4 regions of the Paraburkholderia suaedae genome follow, and region 2 is predicted to be linked to each of the others. Evidence: predicted binding sites of a transcription regulator. Region 2 holds the regulator's gene; each other region holds the start of a gene.

Region 1 (4,975 bases), on a different contig from region 2:
CGCCCGACCATGTCGCCGAGCCGGCCGAACACGATCGCGCCGAACGGCCGGACGGCGAAGCCCGCGGCAAAGCTGAGCAGCGTGAAAATGAAGCCGGCAGTCGGGTTGACGCCCGAGAAAAAGCTTTTGCTAATGTAGGCCGCCAGCGAGCCGGCCAGATAGAAGTCGTACCACTCGAAAACCGTACCCAGCGACGATGCGAAGATCACCCGCTTCTCTTCGCGCGTCATCGGCACGTGCGAGATTTGCCCGCCTACGGTAGCCATATGTCGTCTCCAATATTGATATGCACGCGGATCGCCAGCCGAGGCGTTCACGTGCAACCGATTATTGGAGTGGAAACTTACGGTGTACTGACATGGCAGAGTGAATAACGGAGCGCTGAACTTCGGATAAGTTCGGCGAACAATGCGCAAAATGATGCGAAACTCTGCCAACTGGTGTGCATCTATCCCAGAATAGCGCTCCACCGATTTGGCGGCTGGAGCCGCGTTAGGGTAAGTCCCCGTCGGGCTCATGCACACGAAAACTGACCCGCACAAGCGTCCCCGCCAACGGGGGCGAGAGCTGATATACGTTATCGTCGATCGTCAACTCGCCGCCGTGCATGGTCGCGATTTCGCGAACGATCGACAGTCCGAGCCCGCTGCCGTCGCCTTCACGGCCGAGAATCCGGTAGAACCGCTCGACCACCCGCGAGCGTTCGGCGACCGGAATGCCCAGGCCCGTGTCCTCGACTTCAAGATGGACGAGCCGCGCCGCCGCATCGTGCCTCACTCTCACAGTGATACGCCCGCCTGGCGGCGTGTAGCGGATGGCGTTGTCGATCAGGTTGGACAGCATTTCACGCAGCATCACCGGGTTGCCGTTGACCTCCACCGGTTCGTCGGGGGCCTCATAGCCCAGATCCATCTGTTTGGCGAGCGCGGCTTGCACCCAGTCGCGCACCGCGCTGCGGGCGACGTCGCCGACTTCGACCGGCGTGAAGATCTGTCCCGACATGCGGTTTTCCGCGCGCGCCAGCGCGAGCAACTGCGTGACGAGCCGCGCGGCATGTTCCGAGCTGGTCGCGATCTGTTCGAGCGAGCGGTGCACTTCCTCGGACACATCCTGACGCAACGCCAGTTCAGCCTGAGTGCGGAGCCCGGCAAGCGGCGTTTTCATCTGATGCGCGGCATCGGCGATAAAACGCTTCTGCAGTTCCATGTTCTGCTCGAGCCGTGTGAGCAGATCGTTGAAGGACGTCACGAGCGGCTCGATTTCCGGCGGCGCGCGGCGCGCCTCGAGCGGCGACAGATCGTCCGGACGCCGCGCGCGAATGTGAGCCTGCAGCGCGTGCAGCGGCGCGAGGCCGCGCGACAGCCCGAACCACACCAGCAGGATCGCGAGCGGCAGGATCACGAACTGCGGCAGGATCACGCCCTTGATGATGTCGTTGGCAAGCTGGCTGCGCTTGTCGAGCGTTTCCGCGACCTGCACGAGCACGGGCTGCGCGCCCGGCGTCGGCGGGAATTCGACGGTCGTATAGGCGATGCGGATATCGTTGCCGCGCAGCATGTCGTCGCGGAATTCGACGAGGCCCGGCTGCGGCCGATCGTCTTCATGCGGCAACGGCATGTCGCGCTCGCCGCTTACCAGTTCGCCACGCGTGCCGAGCACCTGGTAGAACACGCTGTCGACGTTATCGGCGCGCAGAAAGTCGCGGGCGGAATCGGGCAGCGACAGCTCCGCCACGCCGTTGACCGGATGAATCTGGCGGGCGAGCACGTAGGCATCGGTTTCGAGCGCACGGTCGAACGGGCCGTTCGCGATCGACTTGGCGACCAGATAGGTGACCGCGAGGCTCATCGGCCAGAGCAGTAGCAGCGGCGCGAGCATCCAGTCGAGAATCTCGCCGAATAGCGAGCGGGGCCGCGCCTGAGCGGCGGCTTCGGTTTCGTCGGGCGGAGCGAACGGATTGGCGTAGCGCTCGTCGCGCGCTTCGTCGAGGTCCGCCGCGTGCGCCGTGGCGCGATCTGCGCGTGCGGACATAGGCGTCCTCTTCCTCTATTTACGGGTGAGTCCTGGGCGTCGCGCCGGCCGGCGACGAGGCGGACGGCGCGGGCTCGGCGCGAGCCGGCGTGGCTGCCGCGTTCGCGCCGGCATTTGCATTCGCGGGCGCCTTTTCGAGACAGTAGCCGAGGCCGCGCACGGTGACGATACGCACGCCGCTCGGCTCGATCTTCTTGCGCAGGCGGTGCACGTAGACCTCGATCGCATTGTTGCTGACTTCCTCGCCCCATTCACACAAATGATCGACCAGCTGTTCCTTCGAGACGAGCCGGCCGATCCTTTGCAGCAGCACTTCGAGCAAACCGAGTTCGCGCGCCGACAGATCGATCACCTGGTCGTTCACAAGGGCGATCCGGCCGACCTGGTCGAACGACAGCGAGCCGTGCCGCACGACCGTGGGGCCGCCCCCCGCGCCGCGCCGGGTCAGCGCGCGCACACGTGCTTCGAGCTCGTTCAGCGCGAACGGTTTGGCCATGTAGTCGTCCGCGCCGAGGTCGAGTCCCTTGACGCGTTCGTCGACGCTATCGGCGGCGGTCAGGATCAACACCGGCAAGTTGGAATTGCGCGCGCGCAGACGGCGCAGCACCTCGAGCCCGGACATGCGCGGCAGGCCGAGATCGAGGATCAATAGGTCGAACGTCTGCATTGACAACGCGGTGTCGGCTTCCACGCCGCTCTTCACGTGATCCACGGCATAGGCCGATTGGCGGAGTGATCGAACCAGACCGTCCGCGAGTATGCTGTCGTCTTCGGCAATCAGAATTCGCATGATGCGCCAGCCTGGCCTTGCCGGCACCGAGAGGTCTGCGGCGCACAGCGGTCTCCGGAAAATATTGTGGGTGATTTGGGCAGCGCGACGGTAAAAATGCGCGTTCGCATGAGAATCGCACTTGCCAAAACCACTGTTTTTTTATACAGTGTCTGGGTTTCGTGTGCTGTCCGCTAAAAGTGGACGGCGCATCTGCCTCAGACGCCGTTCATCATAGCAAAGGACGATTCATGGAAGAAAGCAAGAAAGGCTCGGCTGGACTGACGGCTGAAAAGAGCAAGGCGCTGGCTGCCGCGCTCGCGCAGATCGAAAAGCAGTTCGGCAAAGGGTCGGTCATGCGGCTCGGCGCAGGTGAGGCAGTCGAAGACATCCAGGTTGTCTCAACCGGATCGCTGGGTCTCGACATCGCACTGGGCGTCGGCGGCTTGCCGCGTGGCCGTGTCGTCGAAATTTATGGCCCGGAATCGTCCGGTAAAACCACGTTGACGCTGCAAGTCATCGCCGAAATGCAGAAGATCGGTGGCACGGCGGCGTTCATCGACGCGGAGCACGCGCTGGACATCCAGTACGCGGGCAAGCTCGGCGTGAACGTGAACGACCTGCTGGTTTCGCAGCCCGACACCGGCGAACAGGCGCTCGAAATCGCCGACGCACTGGTGCGCTCGGGTTCGATCGACATGATCGTGATCGACTCCGTCGCGGCGCTCGTGCCTAAGGCGGAAATCGAAGGCGAAATGGGCGACTCGCTGCCGGGTCTGCAAGCGCGTCTCATGTCGCAGGCGCTGCGCAAACTCACCGGTACGATCAAGCGCACGAACTGCCTTGTGATCTTCATCAACCAGATCCGCATGAAGATCGGCGTGATGTTCGGCAACCCGGAAACCACCACCGGCGGCAATGCGCTGAAGTTCTACGCGTCGGTTCGTCTGGACATTCGCCGGATCGGTTCGATCAAGAAGAACGACGAAGTGATCGGCAATGAAACGCGTGTGAAAGTTGTCAAGAACAAGGTGGCACCACCGTTCCGCGAAGCGATTTTCGACATTCTGTACGGGGAAGGCATTTCGCGTCAGGGCGAGATCATCGACCTCGGTGTGCAGGCAAAGATCGTCGACAAGGCCGGCGCGTGGTACAGCTATAGCGGTGAACGGATCGGTCAAGGCAAGGACAACGCGCGTGAGTTCCTGCGCGAGAATCCGGACATCGCTCGTGAGATCGAAAACCGTATCCGCGAATCGCTGGGCGTCAATGCCATGGCCGAGGCAGTGACCGGCGCAGGCGCAGAAGTCGCGGACGAAGAAGAGTAACCCTCACGTGATGCGCAAGGGCCGGCCGTTGTCCAACGCAAGAGGTCACGCGGACGGCCCGCGTAATGAAGACGACCATTCGTTCGACCCGCTAGATCCGTTCGAATCGTTCGACGCACACGATCGTGCCGCGGGCCGTGCCCCGCACGGCACACGGTCTGAATCGTCGGCGCTTGGCGCCCCGGATGCTTCCGCGACCACCTATAGCCGTTCGCGTCGCACGCCCGGCGAAGCGACGCCAGGGCAGGACGAAGCCAAAAGCGCCCAACGCCCGGCACGCTCGCTTAAAGGACGCGCGCTCGGCTATCTGTCTCGCCGTGAATACAGTCGCGCGGAGCTCGCACGCAAACTGAAGCCATTCGTCGAGGAAACCGATTCGCTAGACGCGGTACTCGACGCACTGCAGGCCGAGAATTGGCTATCCGACTCACGTTTCGCGGAAAGTTTGATTCACCGGCGCTCATCGCGACTGGGCACGAGCCGGATCATCGGCGAACTGAAGCAGCACGCGGTGGATCAGACACTCGTCGAAGAGGCCAAAGCGCAATTGCGTGACACCGAACTCACGCGCGCTCGGGCTGTCTGGCGCAAGAAGTTCGGCCAGCTTCCAGAAACGCCGTTGGAGCGGGCGAAGCAGACGCGCTTTCTCGCGTCGCGTGGTTTCTCGGGCGGGACGATCGGCAAAATCCTAAAAGACATCGACGAGACTGAAAGCGGCGATTAGCGGCGCAACGTCCGCTGGGCGCATAGGTCGCCAATTGCTGTTACGCGTGCAAACCGGTCCGAAGTATCCAGTATGCTAAAATTCGTGGGTTTTCCAATCCGGCCTTTCCTTCGCGTATGCCGC
Region 2 (4,975 bases):
TTCGTGATGATCAACAGCGACGTGATCTCCGATTTCATCGGCACGTTGCCGGCAATGAAGATGACCGAGCCGTATTCGCCGAGCGCCCGCGCGAACGCGAGCGCGAAGCCGGTCAGGAGCGCCGGGAACACCGCCGGCAGCATGACGCGGCGAAACGTCAGCCAGCGCGAGGCCCCGAGGCACGCGGCCGCCTCCTCCTGCTCGCGCTCGAACTCCTCGAGCACCGGCTGCACCGTACGCACGACGAACGGCAGGCCGATGAAGGTCAGCGCGACGAGCACTCCCGCCGGCGTGAAGGCGATCTTGATGCCGAGCGGTTCGAGAAACTGGCCGATCCAGCCATTGCCCGAGTACACCGCCGCGAGCGAAATGCCGGCCACCGAAGTGGGCAGCGCGAACGGCAGATCGACCACCGCGTCGACGATACGCTTGAATGGAAATGTGTAGCGAACCAGCACCCACGCGACCAGAAAGCCGAACACCGCGTTGACCAGCGCGCCGCCGAGTGCGGCAAAAAACGTCAGGCGATACGACGCGAGCACCCTGGGCGACGTCACGGCGCGGACGAACTGATGCCAGTCGAGCGTCGCGGTCTTGAGAAAGGTCGCCGCCAGCGGGATCAGCACAATGAGGCTCAGATAAGCCACCGTGATGCCGAGTGTCAGGCCAAAGCCGGGCAACGCGCTCGGCTTTCGGAAGGTCAACGTGGTCATGCTGGATACTCTTTCAGTTTGATGCGTGCGTGGCGATACGGATCTTCGGCTGCCCGATTCCGGTTGATCAAAAGCGCGCCCAGGGGCGCGCTCGGACCTGGCGCGTTGCCGCGCCGCATGCCGGGTGTCGAGGCCCGGTACGGGCACCCATGCGCAGATTTACTGTGGCTGATAGATCGAATCGAACACGCCGCCGTCGGCAAAGTGGGTTTTCTGCGCGTTGCTCCAGCCGCCGAACGAATCGTCGACCGTGTAGAGCTTGAGCTTCGGAAACTTCGCGGTCAGGTTGGCCGGCACCTTGTTCGAACGCGGACGGTAGAAGTTCTTCGCGGCGATCTCCTGGCCCTCTTCGCTGTACAGGAAGTTCAGATACGCGTCGGCGAGCTTGCGCGTGCCGTGCCTGTCGACCACTTTGTCGACCACCGCGACCGGCGGTTCGGCCAGAATGCTCACCGACGGCGCGACGACTTCAAACTTGTCGGGGCCAAACTCCTTGAGCGACAGGAACGCCTCGTTCTCCCAGGCGATCAGCACGTCGCCGATACCGCGCTGCACGAAGCTGGTGGTCGCGCCACGTGCGCCCGAATCCAGCACACCGGCGTTCCTGTACAACTTGCCGACGAACTCCTTCGCCTTCTGCGCATTGCCGCCCGGTTGATGTTCGGCATAGGCCCAGGCGGCCAGATAGTTCCAACGCGCGCCGCCCGAAGTCTTCGGATTGGGCGTCACGATCGACACACCGGGCTTGATCAGGTCGTCCCAGTCCTTGATGTGCTTCGGGTTGCCCTTGCGCACCAGGAACACGATCGTCGACGTATACGGCGACGCGTTGTCCGGCAGACGCTTTTGCCAGCCTTTGTCGAGCAGGCCTTTGCTGGCGAGCGCATCAATGTCGTAGGCGAGCGCGAGCGTCACCACGTCCGCCTGCAAGCCGTCCAGCACCGAGCGCGCCTGCGCCCCCGAGCCGCCGTGCGACTGCTTGAACGTGACCGTCTCGCCGGTCTTCGCCTTCCATTGCTTGCCGAACGCCTGGTTGACGTCCTGGTAGAGCTCGCGCGTCGGATCGTAGGAGACGTTCAGCAGCGTTGTGTCGGCCGCCTGTGCCTGGCCGAGGGCGCCCAGGGTAGCGAGGGTGCCGAGCGCGCCGAACGCGAGCGCCCCGATGAGTTGCCTGGTTCTGCCCGCCAGCCCCGTGTGCTTATGGCTCATGTTCGATTTTCTCCGCGTGGTCGTCTGCTGAAGCAGCGTTTGAGGTGGTGTTTGCGTCGCGGTCACGTGCACATGAGCGCCGATCCGGAGGCCAGTCTAGCGACGGTCTTTCATCATTAAAAATAATGTTTCTTCATTTTTTTATACGTAAAAGTGGTAATCGCAGCTGGGTAAGGCGTTGCGGCACGAAAACCGTTGTCTGGACGCCGCGAATCGGCGTTTGAGCAACACGCCCCGAAGCGAACTTAAAGTAAAGCTTGAATTGCGCCCAATACTGTATAAAAATACAGTCACCTGTTCATACATACAGTGGCCATGACAAAACTCACCGCACGACAGCAGCAGGTTTTCGATCTGATCCGCCGGGCGATCGAACGCACCGGTTTTCCTCCCACGCGCGCCGAAATTGCCGCCGAACTCGGCTTTAGCTCGGCTAACTCGGCCGAAGAACACCTGCGCGCCCTCGCTCGCAAAGGCGTGATCGAACTGGCGGCCGGGGCGTCGCGCGGCATTCGCCTGCTGGCAGGCCCGGAAGACGCGCCGCATCAGTTCACGCTGCCGCACGCCAGCATCATGCAACTGTCGCTGCCGCTCATCGGCCGCGTCGCGGCCGGTAGTCCGATCCTCGCGCAGGAACATATCTCGCAGCACTACGCGTGCGACCCGGCACTGTTCTCCAGCAAGCCCGACTACCTGCTGAAGGTGCGTGGGCTTTCCATGCGCGACGCGGGGATCTTCGACGGCGACCTGCTCGCAGTGCAAAAGAGAAGCGAAGCAAAAGACGGCCAGATCATCATTGCCCGGCTCGGCGACGACGTCACGGTCAAGCGCTTGAAGCGCCGGCCCAACGGCATCGAGCTGATCGCGGAGAACCCGGACTACGAGAACATCTTCGTTGAAAGCGGCAGTGCCGACTTCGCGCTGGAAGGGATCGCCGTGGGGCTGATTCGACCCGGCGAGTTCTAAGCCGCAGGTGCGGCGCCGGGCCGGCGCGTAGGCGTCGCTCGGACTTCGCTTGCGCTTCGCCTGTCGGTCGTATCGCTCGTATCGCTCGTATCGCTCGTATCGCTCGTATCGCTTGGCCACACTCAACTGCATCAACGCTGCACCGCCTGGAGAGACTCATGGAACGCCTTGCCCGCCTGCTGCCTTTTCGCCAGTTCGGCCGTCTGCGCCATTTGCGCAATCTGGTGTCGTGCTCATTGATCGAAGCCCCGGCCGCAAGTACTGCGCCGCTGTTCGACACGTCCGCCGATGCGGCGAGCCTGCCCTCTGCATTGCCGGCGTTTGCGCGCGTCTCGTTGAACTCGGGGTTGAACACGGCCGAGCCGGCGCGGCGCGCGCCGGTGCGGGTCTATCACGGGCCGTCGCGGCTGATCATGGTCGGCACGGTCGACGCAGTGTGCCGCATGATCGACCGGTGCATCGCCGACGAAGCCAATATGCATGGCGCGGTATTCGAGGCTTGAGTGCCTGTCGGTGTCGAACCCGAAAGCGGCTGCCCGATGCATCGCGCGTAGTCGTTGACTGCGTCCATTTTTGAATTAAGTCGTCTGATATTTGCCTAGAATGGGATTGTTTCTGCGTGACCGAGGTCCACGTTAGACCCAACCTGATAAGGAGTCCCATCTGATGACAGTTCCAGGACGCAACAAAGGCATCGCCACCCGGCCGCTGATCATCACGTTGATCGTGATCGTGGTGATCGCCGTGCTGGGCTTTGCTTACGCATCACCGTATATCGCATTGAACAATCTCAAACGCGCGGCCGATGCCCGCGATGTGCAAACCGTCAATGAGTACGTGGATTTCCCCGCGTTGCGCGACAGCCTGAAGCTGCAGATCGCCGGTCTGCTGTCACGTCGGCTGGGCGCAGATAACGACAGCAAACTCGCCACGATTGGCGCCATGATCGGCGTGACGCTGATCGGTCCGCTGGTGGATGCGTATGCGACGCCGGACGGCGTCGCGGCCTTGCTCAACGGTATGCCGCCGAGCGGCAACCCCGGCGAGCGACCGCCTGCAGAGCCCGCCGCTAACAATGCACCGGTTGCGGGCGCGCAAACACCGGCGTCGCCAGCCGCCGGCGATGCCAACAGCAGCGCCGACGGCAACGCTGCTCCCGTGCAACGGCAAACGTCGGCGGGTTATCGCAGCCTCAATGAGTTCGTGGTGACTTACCGCCGTGGCGGCGAGGCCGCTGCACATTACGCGGCGATTTTCAGACGCGAAGGTCCGTTCACGTGGAAGCTCGCCGCAATCGATCTGAACGAGTGATCGGCGAGCACCACGGGCAATCACCTGACTGCCCCCTTGGCCCGTCCGCTCGCAGGGGCATCAGTGTGTGTGAAGGCAAGCCGCCTCAAGCCGCGGCTTGCTGCTGTTCCTGCGCGGAAGAACAGGCCACCAGAATGCTGCACGACACGCGGTCGAGCAAAGGTGTATTGCCCGCGCCCATCCACCATCTCGAGAGGCCGGTGCGGCAGCGATGCCCGACCACGACCAGGTCGACATGCAACTCGTTGGCGAGATTGGCGATCTCGTCGATCGGATGGCCGAACGCGAAATGCCCTTGCGCGTTCACGCCCCGCTCGGTGAGCCAGGTTACGCCTTCCTGCAGAATATCGCGCGCGGTCTTTTCGAAACTTCCGCAAGCCACATCGGTCAGCAGGCCAGCGCTTTGCGCGATACTGGAGCGCATGTCCACTACCGACAGCAGGTGCGTTTCCGCCTTCAGATCCAATGCGAGATCGGCGCCACAACGCAGAGCTTTGCGGCCTTCGCGCGAGCCGTCATAGCACAGCAGGATTTTTTGGTAGCTCGCCATGGTTTTCTCCTTCGCGCGGAAAGCGCGGTCTGAATCAATCATGGTGCGCCGCAATTGAACTGGCAAGGGATGGAAAACGCTAAGTGCGCATTTGACGCGCCCTGGTCCGGTGCGCACTGGATCGGGCATCGATGGCAACGCTTGTGCGCGCCTATGCCGCACTGCAAAAGAGGCTCCGCCGCTGCCCGAGTGCACTCGACGTTAGCGGGCGATAGCCTAGAATAGG
Region 3 (4,975 bases), on a different contig from region 2:
GAGAACCATAGAAGGGGCGATGCTGACGCATCAACAGCCGTACCGGGCTGTCCAGCATCCAGGTTGGTCTCGGAAGACCTAGCGGAAGAGCTTTTTGCTTTGATTTTTGCGTTACCGGAACCCAGCGGTTTGCAATCTCAGGGCGATGGTCGGCCGTCGGCGCAGGCCTGAGCACATTTTCTTCACCAAGTCGCGCAACGAGCAATTCCAGAAGGCGTGCGTGGTCTTCCTTCGAGCCGCCGGGCTCCGGGAAAAAAAGTGTGTCGGAAGCCGGTGCCGCGGACTCTACTTTTGACGCGTCGAGTTTCAGTGCGATGACCGGTGCAGCCAGCTCAATTCGATGCAAACGCTCCTTGAGCAGCCTGACAAGATGCTCCTCTTTCCACGTCGGCTCGCCCAACGCGATGTCGATGGTTGTCGGCTCGATGGCGTCGCGCCCACGTTCATGCTCCAGCAGCAGCTTAATAGCTGTGACCGCCAACTGCTTGGCGCAAAGCCAGCCGCACAGTTGCACGATGAGTCGATGGGCGCCGAAGACTGCACCGTCCGCATCCTCAAGCCGGTCCGGCATTTCGATGCGTGCGGAGAAAGTCGGCGGCAGTTCTAGCCAATCAAATAGTTCGGGCGCGGTGCCGAACGCGCGGTCGAGCGAATCAAGGAGATGTTCACCGCATCGCCGCTGCAGGCCGGCGCGTGGCAGGCGTCTTACATCGGCGATGGTTTCGCAGCCGAGTCCCGAGAACCAGTCTCCGAACGGACGAACCTCGGGAACCGACATCATCGGCAAACCGGCCAGCCGTTGCTCAAGCGATGCCAGCTTGAGCACGCGCCGGTTTCCGAACTTTGCGAGCAGCCAGCCACCCTGACCGGTGGGTGCAGCGCTGATGCGCGCAGTAAGTCCGAGCGTCCCGAGGACCGCTTTCGCTTCCCGGCACAATGCAAGCAGCCCGCCGAAAAGACGCAGACTCGCGCCGACCTCGACCACGACCGTCGCTTCGTCAAGCAAGGCGACCTCAGGTGAAAAGCGCATCAGGGCGACACCCACCTCCCGCTGCGCCACTGCCTCCTTCGCGGCATCGCGTTCATGCATCTCCGTTTCCGGCGACAGTGTCAGCACTCCGCCGCGCTTCATACCGAGGCGTACGCCGGCTGCACGAGCCGCGCTGTCGGTAATGACCACTTTGTCTTTCTCCAGGACTGCGCTTCCGTGCACGGGCTCAGATGACCACTTCGGTCGGAACACCTCGAGCGGCAACTTCGGCAAGTGGACGGCGAGAAAGACGCGCATGTCGGGAAAGCAGTACAGGAGTTGGTTGTAGGGGAATCGACAGAGGCTCTGCGCGCGCGGGCCCTCGTCGTTTCACGATGTCGACGGTCAGGCCGTCGGCTGATGGTCTTAAAGCGAGCCGCAAAAGCGCGGGCGATGAATCCTGCGCGGCAGCCAAAGGCCTGACCATCACGAAAAGCGTCTCGGATGACTGCGCAGCCAGATGGAGGCGTCGAAGCGATGAGGCCTGCGCGTATTGGGCCCAGAAGATGAGCGCACCGCAGCTGCCTGCCCGCAGAATCTGCTCAGCCGACCAGAGCGCATCTGCGGTCTTCTGCGCTTTCACGCGCAACACCTGTTCAATCGAAAGTCCGATGTAGCTAAGTCCAAGTCCGTCCGGGGTGTGCGGCGGCTGCACAAACGCTACAGGGCGGTTGTCCGAGCCACTGAGCGCCGGGCGCAACAGTCGCAATTCACCGACCCCGGCTTGCTGGACCATCAGGTCGACAAGGGCTCCGACCGGCCAGCCCCCGCCGGGAAGCTCAGCCGACAACGCTGGATAGCCGGTCTCAACGACCCGCCCACGGCCACGCGCGAACTGGGACGCACGCCACAAGGACGGGTGTATCTCTTCGGCCGTGACAGTAGCGCTGGTCATGTATCATGAAAAACCTGTATATTTATACAGTATCGTACACGCAAATTCGTTGCCGTGAACTGTCACTTTTATTTGAGGAAAAGGGGCCGCGCGACACTCGTCGCTCGGCTTCATATCCTGCTTCCGTGTTCAGAGGAGGTCCATCATGAGAGCAGATGAATGGGTTCGGGAGGCCGAACGCGAATCGAAACTTGTCGACGCCCTTTACAAGGCCCGTTATCTGATTTCGATGCACAACGGCATGACCGTGCGGTGCGACGGCGAAGAATGGGCGCTCGATTTCGGTCAGGAACTGAAAATGATTGACGCTACGTTGAAGATGGCCGGAATCGATACCCGGCGCCTCAGGCAGTAGATACTTGTCGAGCCGCTCGAGCTGATGCAATCATTGACCAGAAGGGGTACGGAGACCTTAAGAGGTCAACAGATGCAAACTGAGAAATATCGCGGGTACACGCTGTGGGGCGATGCCATCCTGCAGCAGGAAGACATCCTGCAACCGGAACGGTTCGCGGGAAGCGGCACAATCACGCGTGACACGAAAGTAGTCGATGTGTCTGGAGTCCTCGCGACCTTCGGAACGGAGGAGGAAGCGGAACTTGCTGGCATTGCGTAGTGTCGCGCGTGCGTGGATATGCGCCCCTCTTAACGAGACAGAGTCGTCTCCCCATAAGTGAGAGCAGTTCCCGGCTGAGAGGGCTTTCTAAACCTTTGCGGCGGCGGGGCAGACATTGCGAAAGTCAACTCACAGACCATTCAACATTGAGTGCCCCGTCGCGTCCCGCATTTCTATTTAAGACGAAGGCGGTATGCGCATTTACGAGTGATATAGCCTAACGAACTCGAACTTGCCGTCATCTACAAGCTCACCTTCGCTAGTAAGTCTCCACAAACGGAAATCACCCTCGGGCTTCACTCTGCCGACCATGAAGACCCGGCCATAAGACGGATGTCGTGCAGCAGCCTTTGCCTTTTCGTACTGAAGCAAGTGGCGGCCCTTTATTTCGATGAGCGCAATCCCGTCCCCTTCCTTCCGGTCTTTGAGCTTCACGACAAAATCCGGGTAAAACCCGGTACCGCCGGACCAACTGTACAAGCCCACACTCTCAGCGGATGTCGCACCTGGCACGTTTCGGTGCCACCACTCTACACAACCCGCAGTGTCCAGCATCTCGGCAAATTTGATTTCGTCCGTGCCCAGGCTGACCGGAAAAATACCGTATGAGGCCCGCTTCGCTGGCGGAAGCGGGATGATGCTGTCGATTGCTTCAGGTAAGTGCGCCTTTGTCACGACAACTTGGTCCGCGCGTAACCTCTTGAAGGCGTTGCGCACGAGGCTCTCATTTCGTACGAGAATGAGCTCAAGCTGCTGGGTTAGCTCTTCCTCGGACTCCGGAACTTCGAAGCCACCCTCGAGCAAACATCCTTTCAAACGAGCTTTGAGTGACTTGAGCAGTTCTCGCCTATCTGCGTCAGGAAAGGACAAGGCACTCTGCCTAGCTTTTTCGGCGATTGCCGCCGGTGAGAGCTTTGCGAAGATGTCCCTATCCTCAGGCGCGTCCGGCGCGAACACGTCTGACATTCGCTCTGTAAGCTTGGTCCGAATCTTCCCTCTGTCCGCCAACACCGGTGTGAAGTCAATGTAGTTTGCAAGCTGCTGCTCGACATCGTCGGCGGTCTTCGGAAGCTTCTCCGTTTCGAGCTCCTTAGGTACCCCCGGGATTCGTGCATAACGATATAGGGCCGTGCTAGCCTCTAATTCAAATGCCTCAACCAGTTTGGATGTTGAGCCCAGACCGGCAACGAGGCTCTTCTCAGCACCCGCGTCCGCGTTGAGAGTGTCAAAGAGCGTTGTCTGCATTCCGGGTCGCCACGGCTGTCCAGTTCCGTCGGTGCTCTCCTCAACCTCGGCAAGGGAAACCTCACCCCCATCGACCTCTTCCTGGGCCGGCAACAAAGATAAGGTTTGGCCCGCATGAACCACCTGTACATGGGCTTGGCCAGCAACAATCGTGACTACCGTTGAAGGCGTCGCCTCAGCCAACTGCTCGGGCATTTGATTGATTTCCGTGGCAGCGGTACGAAGACCCTCTTGAGCTTCGCTATTGGCCAAAAATACGTAGCCGTACCGCAGGACCGGAGGAATAACGTCCATCTTGCCTTGCAAGAGCTTATGAACGCGCAAGATGCGTCCAACGACCTGGATACCGAATGCCTTGTCGCGAGCCCCGCGCAGGGCGGCGAGCGTAAAAGCTCGCGGTGCATCGAAGCCAGTGGCAATGGCCATCTTGAAGATGATGACTTCGATAGATGGGTCACGTGCAAGCGCGAGTAGGTTTGGGTCCGGCTCTGCCGCTGTATGGCTTTTCACCGACTCCGGAGAAAACTTCAAAGTGTCGGTCAAATATTTATGCGCGGCAGCGATTGCATCGTCGCCGTTTGGCACCTGGACAAGCATCAGCGGTACCAAGTCGACGCCAGTCGACTTCAGTTGGTCCTTGATGTGTCGATGCATAATTGCACACTCGGACAACGCCACTTCCTCGAACTTCAGAAGCTGGGCGTCGTCTTGGCTCTTTGCAATGAATCGCGCTGCTTTTATACTCGTCTTAAGGAGTTGCGCCTTCACTCCTTCCTCTCGCGTCACCGAAGCCCACTCGGAGGGGCCGCCTATGACATAGCCTGTGAGCTTGGAGAAGGCAGCTGCGTCCGCGTCACGGGGTGTGGCCGTCATAAGCAGCACGTAGTCCGGTTTCAAGACTTCAGCAAAGAACTTGCTCGCACCAGATGCCTTCACGAAGCCGTGATGAGCTTCGTCTACCACCACACCAATCCGGAACCCTTCCTTGCGGGCAGTATCAATCAGGTCATCCACGCCAAGCCCACGGTCACCGGTTTGTCGAGCCAATCGTGCGTCTTTGGATGTAGACACGACCGTCTGCCAAGTAAGGACGAAAACTGCTCCCTGCGTGAGGTTCGCCGCCTTGCGGTCGGACCCAATCTCAAGATGGCTTAACGCGGGAGCTTGTGCCTTAAGCGCTAGCTTCGTC
Region 4 (4,975 bases), on a different contig from region 2:
CGCAACCGTGAGTTCGGCGAGCCCGCGCGTGCGGCACAGCAAATGACCATACACGAACGCCTGCGCCCAATGCAGCGTGCGGTGATTGGCGGGCATCCGTTCCAGATCGCCGCGATGCGTCTTGACCTCTTCGAGACGATTGGCGGCCGGATCGTAGCCGTCCGCGCGCCCGCGCACGGTCAGCCCGCGATGTGTGCCCGTGAGCGTGATCTCGCTTTCATAGCCGGCCGCGCGCCGCCCGGCGACCGTCATATGGCCGGCCATGCCTTCGAGTGACGTCGGCGCGGGCGTGAAGCGCAGATCGAGGTCGCCGCGTCTCGCGGTGAACTCGCACATTGCACGAACGGCCACGACGTAGGTCATGCCGCCGCCCCGGTGTCGATCTCGGCGATGGTCTGCGCCACGGCTCCGGGTTCCATGAGCGCTTGTTCAGCCCACCGCACGTCGAGCACGCGTACCGGCATTCCATGCTGCGCGCAGTATGCGAGCCAGCGAATCTGATTGTCCTGCAAGCGGTCGCCGGGGCCCTTCACCTCGATCAACTCATAGCGGCGTTCGGCCGGCCAGAAGCGAATCAGGTCCGGCAAGCCCGAACGGTTGCCGCGAATATCGCGCAGCAGGCGCTCGAAGCACAGCTTCAGATGCGCGGCGGGCACACAGTCGAGCGCCATTGCGATGAGTTCCGGCGTAAGCAGTCCCCAGAAAACGAACGGCGATTGCAGCCCTGCCTTGCTATTCAGGTGCCGCAAAATCGTCTCGCGATAGAGGCCGCTATCCAGTTGCGCCAGACACGCGGCGAACGATTGCGCGCGGCGCGCGGCGAAATCCGGTGCGTGCAGATCTGCTGGCCCGCGCTGGAAAGGATGAAAAAACGCGCCCGGCAACGCCGCGAAAACCGGCTCCCAACAGAGCAAGCCGAACAGCGAGTTGATCAGCGCGTTCTCGACGTAATGCACCGGCGCAGCCTCGCAACTGAGATGATCTCGTGCGACGTATTCGACCGCTTGCGGCGTGTCGGGTTTGGGCAACACCAGCGTGCTGCGTTGGACTGGCCGGGCGGCCGGCAGGCGTGGCGCCGGTTCGCCGCGCTTGCGCCGCAACCTCGGCACCATGCGCGCGATGCGCTGCGCCTCTTCTTCGCTTTCCGGCGCGCTGGCCGCTTCCGAAGCTAGCGCGAACGCCTCGTCGAAGCGCTCGCTGCGTTCCAGCACTCGCATGCGCCGGTAACGTGCGCCGGGCCATGCGCAGCTTTCGTAAACGGCGAGCGCGGGGCTCCAATGGTGCCGGCGTTCGCAATCCTGGCCGATACGAAACAGCAATTTCGCGCGTCGCGACTGGAGCCACGGGTTCGCGGTTTCGATCGCGGCGACCGTCGCGACGAGTTCCTCGTACGCCGCCGCCGTGCCGTCGCTGGAAAGGCACGCCAGTGCCTCGCGGCACGCGTGCAGCGCGAGGTAGATGTCGATGTCCGCGCGTTGCTGAAACGCACGCGACGACGGCGCGAACGCCACCTTCTCGTACTGGAACACGCCTAGATCGGCGAGCACGAACTCCGACCAGTCTTGCTGCAAATTGCCGAAGAACATCAGGCGCAGCCGTTCACAAAGCGGCGCAATGACGACGTGAAGGACGCAATCCGTAGTCTGCGGATGCCATGCGCAAAGCGGTCGCTCTGCGTCGTTATCGCCTGGATGAAACGGCCGCAGCGTTTCCAGCAGATCCGCTTTGCGCAGGCTCCTGGCACCGGGAATCAACGCGATGGTGCGCGCGAATGTGTCCAGTAACTGCACGCGCGTGCTGAGCGCAAACAGAGCGTCTAGTGAGAGCTTCGGCCGAGTGTCGATCCAGCCGAGCGCCGCCATCGGCGCGGCCGCCTGCAACGGACAGCCAATCTCGTCGTAAGACAGCCGGCTCGCGCGAAACAGGGTGCCTTTGCGCATCAGCATGCGCACGAGCAGCGCCCGGGCTGGCTGCGGCAAGCCCACGAAAGCGTGAATGAACGCATGCTCGTGCGCGTCCATCAGATCGCGGTAACGCGTGGCGAGCCACGCCAGCGCGCGCTCGAAGTTCAGCAGGTAGTAAGGAGCGTCAGAAGGGGAATCTGACCGAGCATGGGTTGCCACGGCTTGTGCATCACCTGTATGTTTATACAGTGATGATAGCAAAGTCGGCCGCGGCGGCGGCCGGCCGGCGCTCAGCGATAAAACGCGGCACGCATCCCAACTGCAGCGGAAAATGCCTCAGGCGGCCAGCCAGACCACCGTCAACGAGCGCACGCCCTGTGCGCCGCGAATCAGCACGCCTTCGATATCGGCTGTCGCAGACGGCCCCGTGACGAGCGCCGCATAACGCGCGTCGCGGAAATCGTCGCGCCGGTAGACGTCCTGCAAGCCGTCGACCAGTTGCGCGGGATCGAGCAACACGATCAGATGCTGGACGATATAACCCAGCGCGTTGACCACGTACTCGCGTTCGCTGAACCAGACGGAGCCGGTTTCGGCCACCCCAAAGCGTGCACGCACCACGCCGACGTCGACGTCCTGCAGCGAAGCAGGCTCGGTGTCCGCCGTCAGCGCGCGCGTACCCGGCACCTGGGCGCTTGCCGATGCAATCGACACCGCATCGCCGAAGCGCTCGCGGATCAGGGCGCTCGCCTCGCCGGCAGTCGCCGCCTCGGCACAGGTGCCGCCCATCGCCTGCAATGCCGCCGTGAAACGCGCACGCAAATCGCCGCCCGGCGTGCTGAACAGCGGCACCTCCGGGCACGGCCGCGCCGACGGTTGCGCGGCGCGCACCTTCGCCAGAAAAGCCTCACGCGTTGCCATCACCGCCTCCGCGATTTTTCTTGTACCAGGCATGGAAGGTCAGCTTCGGCGCTTCCGGCAACTCGCGCTGCTTGCCCCAGATGTTGAGCGGGTTATACAGCACGAAGTTCGGCAGATGCCGCAATGCGCCGCCCATCGACGACACCGTCGCCCGATACAGCGTCGGGCTCCCCAGCAGGCGTCCGGCCATCTTCAACACTTCCTGCTTCACGAACGGCACTTCATGGCGTGCGGCGATCACCGTGCGCCATTTGTAGATCTGCTCGTGAATGTTGATTTTCACCGGACATACGTTCGTGCAGCTGCCGTTGAGCGTCGACGCGAACGGCAATGCGCTGTAGCGCTTCAGATCGAAAGTCGGATTGATGATCGCGCCGATCGGCCCCGAGTAGGTGCCGCCATACGAGAGTCCGCCGCTGCGCCGATACACGGGACAGGTATTCATGCACGCGCCGCAGCGGATGCATTTGAGCGAGTACCAGAAGTCCTCCATCGCGAGCCGCTCCGAGCGGCCATGATCGACGAGGATGAAATGCATCTCGGTGCCCGGACGCGGCGCGCGGAAATGCGACGTGTATTGCGTAATCGGCGAGCCGAGCGCGCTGCGCGAGAGCATGCGGATGAACACGCCGAGATCCGACACCCTGGGAATCAGCTTCTCGATGCCGATCGACGCGATATGCAACGGCGGCACGTTCGCGGACAGATCCGCGTTGCCCTCGTTGGTGCACACCACGACCGTGCCCGTCTGCGCCACCGCGAAATTGCAGCCGGTCATGCCGGCGGTTTTTTCACGCACGAAGTACGGGCGCGTATTCATCCGCTGGCTCTCCGCGAGATAGTGGATGTCGCTGTTCTGCGGATCGGTGCCGATGGTGCGGCCGAACAGCTCGGCAACATCGGCGCGCAGCTTATGGACGGCGGGCACCACCATGTGGCTCGGGTCCTGATGATCGAGCTGCTGGATGCGTTCGCCCAGATCGGTCTCCATCACCGCAATCCCGCGCGGTTCGAGATACTCGCGCATCTTGCATTCGTCGGTGAGCATCGACTTGCTTTTGACGAGCGTGGTCATGCCTCGCTCGGACATGATCTGGTGCACCAGCGCGTTGTGTTCCTCCGCGGTGGCTGCCCAATGTACGACCACGCCGTTGGCCTCGGCAGCCGCGGCGAACTGGTCGAGGTAATCGGCGAGGTGCGACAGCGTATGTTCCTTGATACCCGAGGCGAGTTCGCGCAACGTCTCCCATTCGGCGATGCCATGCGCCTGCGCGTCGCGCTTCTCGCGCAAATCCCACAGACGTTTGTCGTGAAACGCGACATGCTCCGTCTTCTTGATGAAAGCGCCCGCGGCTTTCGCGTGGTCGATGCGGCTCATGCGCGTGCTCCGTTGAGGACCTGCGCGATATGAATGAAGCGCGCGTCGGCCTTCATGCGTTCCGCGCAGCCTTGCTGGTGCATCAGGCACGACATGTCGCCCGACACGATGTATTCGGCGCCCGCATTCAGATGGTCGCGCACCTTGTCCTGCCCCATGCGCACCGACACGGGTTCTTCCGTGACCGAGAACGTGCCGCCGAAACCGCAGCATTCGTCGGGCCTGGCCGGCTTGACGAACTCGATACCCTTCACGCGTTCGAGCAATGCACGCGGCTTCGAAAATGGTGCGCCCGCGATCTCGGACACCGATGCTTCCTTCAGATGACGCAGCGCGCTGCAACTGTTGTGCAAGCCGACGCGATGCGGAAACTCGGCCCACGGAAATTCGCGCGCGTCGACCACGTCGTGCAGAAACTCGACCAGTTCATATGCGCTCGCGCGGACTTTCTTCACTTCGCTCGTCTGTTCGATGGCGGTGAGATGCTCGCGGACATGATGAATGCAACTCGCGGAGGGTCCGACGATGTAGTCGTAGCCCGCGAAATTGCGCGCGAACACGCGCTCGGCGCCGGCTGCGTCGGCATGCGCGCCACTGTTGGCCATCGGCTGGCCGCAGCAGGTTTGCTCCTGCGGATAGTCGACCTCGATGCCGAAGCGTTCGAGCAATTCGAGCGTCGCGATTCCCACTTCGGGGTAGAACGCGTCGATGAAGCACGGTATGAACAGGGCGACTTTCATAGGCTCTTTGAAAAAAAATCGGCGAGCGGGGA

Evidence for each region. Region 2 encodes LexA, which represses DNA repair genes until DNA is damaged. Its sites were predicted from a motif close to ACTGTATNNNNATACAGT; they were not measured.
Region 1: a site for LexA is predicted at 2,954-2,971, ahead of recA (recombinase RecA). Genes of this name have one in related genera too.
Region 3: a site for LexA is predicted at 1,939-1,956, ahead of imuA (translesion DNA synthesis-associated protein ImuA). Genes of this name have one in related genera too.
Region 4: a site for LexA is predicted at 2,137-2,154, ahead of ABQJ48_RS07550 (VRR-NUC domain-containing protein). Genes of this name have one in related genera too.

The regions. Positions count from the first base shown of each region.
Region 1 is NZ_JBFOAH010000006.1:156,912-161,886, reverse strand. It holds gene ABQJ48_RS11360 (MFS transporter) at 1-266, opposite strand, end outside; gene ABQJ48_RS11355 (sensor histidine kinase) at 493-2,031, opposite strand; gene ABQJ48_RS11350 (response regulator) at 2,051-2,821, opposite strand; gene recA (recombinase RecA) at 3,052-4,128, shown strand; gene recX (recombination regulator RecX) at 4,136-4,852, shown strand; gene ABQJ48_RS11335 (DUF2889 domain-containing protein) at 4,969-4,975, shown strand, end outside.
Region 2 is NZ_JBFOAH010000001.1:707,146-712,120, forward strand. It holds gene cysT (sulfate ABC transporter permease subunit CysT) at 1-713, opposite strand, end outside; gene ABQJ48_RS03080 (sulfate ABC transporter substrate-binding protein) at 873-1,922, opposite strand; gene lexA (transcriptional repressor LexA) at 2,238-2,888, shown strand; gene ABQJ48_RS03090 (hypothetical protein) at 3,047-3,391, shown strand; gene ABQJ48_RS03095 (DUF2939 domain-containing protein) at 3,555-4,199, shown strand; gene ABQJ48_RS03100 (universal stress protein) at 4,285-4,749, opposite strand.
Region 3 is NZ_JBFOAH010000020.1:54,563-59,537, forward strand. It holds gene ABQJ48_RS24555 (Y-family DNA polymerase) at 1-1,288, opposite strand, end outside; gene imuA (translesion DNA synthesis-associated protein ImuA) at 1,218-1,925, opposite strand; gene ABQJ48_RS24565 (hypothetical protein) at 2,071-2,280, shown strand; gene ABQJ48_RS24570 (hypothetical protein) at 2,353-2,541, shown strand; gene ABQJ48_RS24575 (DEAD/DEAH box helicase) at 2,743-4,975, opposite strand, start outside.
Region 4 is NZ_JBFOAH010000004.1:25,318-30,292, reverse strand. It holds gene ABQJ48_RS07555 (ATP-dependent DNA helicase) at 1-363, opposite strand, end outside; gene ABQJ48_RS07550 (VRR-NUC domain-containing protein) at 360-2,123, opposite strand; gene ABQJ48_RS07545 (LutC/YkgG family protein) at 2,241-2,825, opposite strand; gene ABQJ48_RS07540 (lactate utilization protein B) at 2,812-4,203, opposite strand; gene ABQJ48_RS07535 ((Fe-S)-binding protein) at 4,200-4,943, opposite strand.